One region of the Streptomyces tuirus genome, then DNA from elsewhere that is predicted to be linked to it. Evidence: riboswitches for the same ligand, from Rfam matches in the RefSeq annotation. Region 1 holds a riboswitch; the other holds the start of a gene.
What was found. Region 1 has a riboswitch for glycine ahead of gcvP (aminomethyl-transferring glycine dehydrogenase). Riboswitches for the same ligand answer to the same signal wherever they lie in the genome.

Region 1 (3,251 bases):
CTGGAGGTGCAGCGGCTCGCCGAGCGCTGTGTGCGCAGGCTGCGCGGGGCCGGGCTGTCGGGGCGGACGATCGTGCTCAAGGTGCGGCGGTACGACTTCTCGACGCTCACCCGGTCCGAGACGCTGCGCGGGCCCACGGATGATCCCGCGGTGATCCGCGAGGCGGCGGCCAGACTGCTGGACTCGGTCGATACGACCGGTGGGGTGCGGCTCCTCGGGGTGGGCGTCAGCGGCCTGGCCGACTACACGCAGGAGGACCTGTTCGCCCAGGCGGCGGGGGAGCGGGCGGTCGCTCAGGGCACGGTCGAGGAGCACGCACTGACGGCGGCCGAGGAGCAGCCGTCGCTCGCCGAGCGGCGGTGGCCCGCCGGGCACGACGTGCGGCACGCCGAGTTCGGGCACGGGTGGGTGCAGGGCAGCGGCCTCGGGCGGGTCACCGTACGGTTCGAGACGCCCGACTCGGAGCCCGGGCGGGTCCGGACGTTCCGGGTCGACGATCCGGACCTGGAGGCGGCGGATCCATTGCCGTTGGTGTTACGAGGGCCGGATGGGGGAGGGGATGTGCCCGTGGCGGAGTCTCAGGCCGTCTCGTCGGTGCCCGCGAGCTTGCCGAAGTCGTGGTCCGGCAGCGGGGGCGGGGCGGCGACGTCGAGACCGTAGTGGTGGTAGAGCTGCAGTTCCTGCTCGGGGGAGAGGTGGCGGCCGACGCCGAAATCGGGGGCGTCCTTGATCAGGGCGCGTTCGAAGGGGACGTGGAGGGCGCCCTCGATCAGTTCGCTGGGCTCCAGGGGGACGAAGGCGTCCCTGCTGAACAGGCCGGTCCGTATGGCCGCCCACTCCGGTTCGCCGGTGGCGTCGTCGAGGTAGACCTCGTCGATCGTGCCGATCCTGGTCCCGTTGCGGTCGAACGCCTTGCGGCCGATCAGGTTGCGCGGATCGATGTCGGTTCGCACGGGCCCTCCACATGGTCGCACCTCATCCGTAAACACTACAAAACGGTACAAGCGGGGATGCGGCCACTCGAAGGTTCGTGCGTCGACCTCGCTGGTACGCTGGCAGCGGCTGCTGACCCCGCGCGGGAGAGTCCTCCAGACATCATCGGAGGCGCCGAAGGAGCAAATCCTCCCCGGAATCTCTCAGGCTCACGTACCGCGCGGACGAGGTCACTCTGGAAAGCAGGGCGGGTGTCGACGGCTTCCGCTCTCACCGACGGTGAAAGCCGGAGGCCTTCGGGCGATCCGGTGAAGCTCTCAGGTTGAGATGACAGAGGGGGAGGCCGTCCGGGTACCCGTGCCGTGGTGCCCCTCGCAGGTCGTGTCGACCAGGAGGCCTCCGTAATGACCGCCCACCGCATTCCGCTCTCCGAGCTCGAAGAGGCAGTCCCCTTCGAGCAGCGCCACATCGGCCCCGACCACGAGGCCTGCGCCAAGATGCTCGCCCACGTCGGCTACGGCTCACTCGACGAGCTCACGGCCGCCGCGGTCCCGGCCGTGATCAAGAGCGCCGAGGCGCTGGACCTCCCGGGCGCCCGCAGCGAGGCCGAGGTGATCGCCGAGCTGCGCTCCCTCGCCGACCGCAACCAGGTCCTCGGTTCCATGATCGGACTCGGCTACTACGGCACGTTCACACCGCCGGTCATCATGCGCAACGTCATGGAGAACCCGTCCTGGTACACGGCCTACACGCCGTACCAGCCGGAGATCTCGCAGGGCCGGCTCGAGGCGCTGCTCAACTTCCAGACGGTGGTCGCCGACCTGACCGGGCTGCCGACCTCGGGCGCCTCCCTGCTCGACGAGGGCACCGCGGCCGCCGAGGCCATGGCACTGTCGCGGCGCCTGGGCAAGAACAAGAAGGGCCTGTTCCTGGTCGACGCGGACACGCTGCCGCAGACCATCGCCGTGATCCAGACCCGCGCCGAGCCGACCGGTGTCGAGGTCGTCGTCGCCGATCTCGGCGAGGGCATCCCCGCCGAGCTCGCCGAGCGCGAGATCAACGGCGTACTGCTCCAGTACCCGGGCGCCTCCGGGGCCGTGCGGGACATCAAGCCGGTCATCGACCAGGCGCACGAGCTCGGGGCGCTGGTCACCGTCGCCGCCGATCTGCTGGCGCTGACGCTGCTGAAGTCGCCCGGTGAGCTCGGGGCGGACATCGCCGTCGGCACGACGCAGCGCTTCGGCGTCCCCATGGGCTTCGGCGGACCGCACGCCGGCTACATGGCGGTCCAGGACAAGATGGCGCGCAGCCTGCCCGGGCGGCTCGTCGGCGTGTCCGTGGACGCCGACGGCAACAAGGCCTACCGGCTGGCGCTGCAGACGCGCGAGCAGCACATCCGCCGTGAGAAGGCGACCAGCAACATCTGCACCGCGCAGGTGCTGCTCGCCGTCATGGCCGGCATGTACGCCGTCTACCACGGCCCGGAGGGCCTGAAGGGCATCGCCCGGCGCACCCACCGGTACGCCACGGTCCTGGCCGCCGGGCTCGCGGGCGGTGGCGTCGAGGTCGTGCACGGGGCGTACTTCGACACCCTGACCGTGCGGGTCGAGGGCCGGGCCGCCGAGGTCGTGGCCGCCGCCCGGGACAACGGGGTCAACCTGCGCCACGTCGACGCCGACCATGTCTCGATCGCCTGCGACGAGACCACCACCCGCGCCCAGCTGCGCGCCGTGTGGGCCGCCTTCGGTGTCGACGGTGTCGTCGAGGCACTGGACGCGGCCACCGAGGACGGGCTTCCGGGTGCGCTGCTGCGGACCGACGACTACCTGACGCACCCCGTCTTCCACCAGCACCGCTCCGAGACCGCCATGCTGCGCTACCTGCGCAAGCTGGCCGACCGCGACTACGCGCTCGACCGGGGCATGATCCCGCTGGGCTCCTGCACGATGAAGCTCAACGCGACCACCGAGATGGAGCCGGTCACCTGGCCCGAGTTCGGGCAGCTGCACCCCTTCGCGCCCGCCGAGCAGGCCGGGGGCTACCTCACCCTCATCCACGAGCTGGAGGACCGGCTCGCCGAGGTCACCGGCTACGACAAGGTCTCCCTCCAGCCGAACGCCGGGTCGCAGGGCGAGCTGGCCGGACTCCTCGCGGTCCGCGGGTACCACCGGGCCAACGGGGACGAGCAGCGCACCGTCTGCCTGATCCCGTCGTCCGCGCACGGCACCAACGCCGCCAGCGCCGTGATGGCCGGCATGAAGGTCGTGGTCGTGAAGACCGCCGAGGACGGCGAGATCGACGTCGAGGACCTGCGGGCC
Region 2 (3,251 bases), 4.4 Mb from region 1:
TCGGCGTCGACAGCGGCGGCGACCGCCGGGTCGAGCTCGTGCAGGGGTGTGTTCAGGACGGACATAAGACTCCTCAGCCCGCGGAGAACGCGGTGTACTCGTCGGCGGAGAGCAGGTCGCCGGGCTCCTCCGAGACCCGCACCTTGAACAGCCAGCCGCCCTCGAAGGGGGCCGAGTTCACCAGCGACGGGTCGTTCACGACGTCCTCGTTGACCTCGGTGATCTCACCGGAGACCGGGGAGTACAGGTCGGACACCGACTTGGTCGACTCCAGCTCGCCGCAGGTCTCGCCGGCGGACACGGAGTCGCCCACCTCGGGAAGCTGGACGAACACGACGTCACCGAGCGCGTTGGCCGCGTGCTCCGTGATGCCGACCGTCGAGACGCCGTCCTCGGCGGCCGACAGCCACTCGTGCTCCTTGCTGTAGCGCAGCGCTGTGGGGTTGCTCATGGCCTGGATTCTCCTGTACGCGCGGGAGTGCTGTGAAAGGGGGGACTGCTGGTGAGCTGGGACGACGGGCACGGGGGCACTGCCGCGGCCCTTCGGCCAGTGTCTACTTCTGGCGCTTGTAGAACGGCAGCGCCACGACCTCGTACGGCTCGTGGCTGCCCCGGATGTCCACACCCACGCCGCTCGTGCCGGGCGCGGCGTGCGCGGGGTCGACGTACGCCATCGCGATCGGCTTGCCGAGGGTGGGGGAGGGGGCGCCGGAGGTGACCTCGCCGATCACCTCGCCGCCGGCGACGACCGCGTACCCGGCGCGCGGGACCCGGCGGCCCTCGGCGACGAGCCCGACCAGCACGCGCGGCGGCTGCTGCTCGGCGCGGGCGGCGGCCTCGCGCAGGGCCTCGCGCCCCACGAAGTCGCCCTCCTTCTCGAACTTCACCACCCGGCCGAGCCCGGCGTCGAAGGGCGTGAGGGAGGTCGACAGCTCGTGCCCGTACAGCGGCATGCCCGCCTCCAGGCGCAGTGTGTCGCGGCAGGACAGCCCGCACGGGACGAGGCCGACGCCCTCGCCGGCCTTGGTCAGGGCCTGCCACAGCTCGACGGCGTGCTCGGGCTTCACGAAGAGCTCGAAGCCGTCCTCACCGGTGTAGCCGGTCCGGGCGATCAGGGCCGGGACGCCCGCGACCGTCCCGGGCAGCCCCGCGTAGTACTTGAGGCCGTCGAGGTCGGCGTCGGTCAGGGACTTCAGGATCCCCGGCGACTGCGGCCCCTGGACGGCGAGCAGCGCGTAGGCGTCCCGGTCGTCGCGCACCTCGGCGTCGAAGCCGGCGGCACGCTCGGTCAGCGCGTCCAGCACCACCTGGGCGTTGGAGGCGTTGGCGACGACCATGTATTCGGATGCGGCGGCCTCGGTCTCGCCCAGCCGGTAGACGATCAGGTCGTCCAGGATGCCGCCGTCGGCCCGGCAGATCATGGTGTAGCGGGCCCGGCCCGGCTTCACGCCGCCGATGTTGCCCACCAGGGCGAAGTCCAGCAGGGCGGCGGCCTGCGGCCCGGTGACGGTGATCTCCCCCATGTGGGAGAGGTCGAAGAGGCCGGCCTTCGTGCGCACGGCGATGTGCTCGTCGCGCTCGGAGCCGTAGCGCAGGGGCATGTCCCAGCCGGCGAAGTCGGTCATCGTCGCGCCGAGCGAACGATGCAGGGCATCGAGCGCGGTGTGACGGAGTTCTCCTGTACTGCTCACGGTCGGTGTCTCCAAGGGGCATGACGGGCGAGGGCGTTCCTCCCCATCTGTCATCGGAACCTGAGAGGTTCGCCATGACCGCACCGGTCCATGGCTTGCACCTTGGGTGGAGCCGCGTCCCCGTCGAGGACAGGGGCGGCCCGCTTTTCAGATGTGCCTCGCCCGCGCGGTAACGGGGCCTGAGAGATTCAAGGGAGGGACTTGCTCCTTCGGCGCCCCAGCTCTTGCGGTGCTGGGGACTCTCCCGCGCGGATTCAAACGGCCGGTATGCAGTTGGCGCGCACATCATTGCACGCATCCTTCCGGCGCGGCAGGGGGACCTTTCACAGGGAGTGCACGAGTCCCGCGCGCCGGGCACGACGACCTGTGGCAGCCCTGTTGCAGGACGGGAACGTAAATGAGAGGCCAGCCGCATTACCTTCTCTTTACACTCGGCGGGGATGGGACTCCGTACCTGGCCCCAGGGGAGGACGATCACGGTGAACAGGACCACCGCGTACGCGACGACGGGCATCGCGCTGCCCGAGCAGCCGGCCGCCGCTCCGGTCCGGGCGGTCCGCGCCCCGGCGCCGGCGCCGGTCGTCCGCGACCTGCGCGACCGCCCCGGGGGCGGCCCGCACGCGCTGCTGTTCGGCCCCCGCGACCTCGTCGTGGTGACGGGCCTGCCCGGCAGCGGCAAGTCGACGCTCATGCGCCGCACCGTGCCGGGCCGGCGCATCGACTCCCAGGACACCCGCGACCGCTGGGAGCGCCGCATGCCGCGCGCCCTGCCGTACGCGCTGTACCGCCCCCTCGTCCGCCTCTCCCACTACGCCGGGCTGCGCCGCGCCCTGCGCACCGGGGAGGGCGTCGTCGTGCACGACTGCGGCACCCAGGCCTGGGTCCGCCGCTGGCTCGCCCGCGAGGCCCGCCGCCGGGGCGGCACGCTCCACCTGCTCCTCCTCGACGTCACCCCCGAGCAGGCCCTGGCCGGTCAGCGCGACCGCGGCCGCGGCGTCTCGCGCTACGCGTTCCTGCGCCACCGCGCGGCCGGCAACCGCCTCCTGCGCGCGGTGGAGCGCGGCGACCTCCCCGCCGGCTGCGGATCGGCCGTCCTCGCCGACCGGGACACGGCGAACACCCTGCACAGAATCGGCTTCACGGGCTGAGCCCGCGCCGTCCAGCACAGTCCCGGTTCCCGCTGCTCCCGGGCGTCCGTCAGCCGTTAGCCTTTGAGCCACAGCAGTGGTTCCAGGCAGGCGGTAGGCAGATGGACATCCCGGCGGACTTCTCCGCGGACTTCCCGGCGCAGACGCAGACCCACCCGCACGGCGGTTGGCCCGGCAACGAGCTGGAGGAGGTGCTCTCGGCCTCCCTCGGTGCCGGACCGGCGGCCGGCGGGCGGATCGTCGAGGTGCTCGGCCGGAGCTTCGTGTGGATCCCGCTGCCCAGCGGCGGCGGCCCGCACAGCGGCCCCCTCGACCTGCCCGGCATCGAGATCGACGGCCAGGCGTTCGTCCCGGTGTTCAGCTCCGAGGAGCAGTTCCGGCAGGTCGTCGGCTCCCACATGTCGTACACCAT

Region 2: another riboswitch for glycine. It lies ahead of gcvT (glycine cleavage system aminomethyltransferase GcvT); the one in region 1 lies ahead of gcvP (aminomethyl-transferring glycine dehydrogenase).

The regions. Positions count from the first base shown of each region.
Region 1 covers NZ_AP023439.1:959,871-963,121, reverse strand. Annotated here, with positions in the region: gene IGS69_RS04580 (DNA polymerase IV) at 1-660, shown strand, start outside; gene IGS69_RS04575 (PRC-barrel domain-containing protein) at 579-953, opposite strand; glycine riboswitch at 1,067-1,162, shown strand; gene gcvP (aminomethyl-transferring glycine dehydrogenase) at 1,338-3,251, shown strand, end outside.
Region 2 covers NZ_AP023439.1:5,324,061-5,327,311, forward strand. Annotated here, with positions in the region: gene glyA (serine hydroxymethyltransferase) at 1-65, opposite strand, end outside; gene gcvH (glycine cleavage system protein GcvH) at 74-451, opposite strand; gene gcvT (glycine cleavage system aminomethyltransferase GcvT) at 555-1,691, opposite strand; glycine riboswitch at 1,729-1,848, opposite strand; glycine riboswitch at 1,849-1,948, opposite strand; gene IGS69_RS24590 (AAA family ATPase) at 2,171-2,839, shown strand; gene IGS69_RS24595 (enhanced serine sensitivity protein SseB) at 2,941-3,251, shown strand, end outside.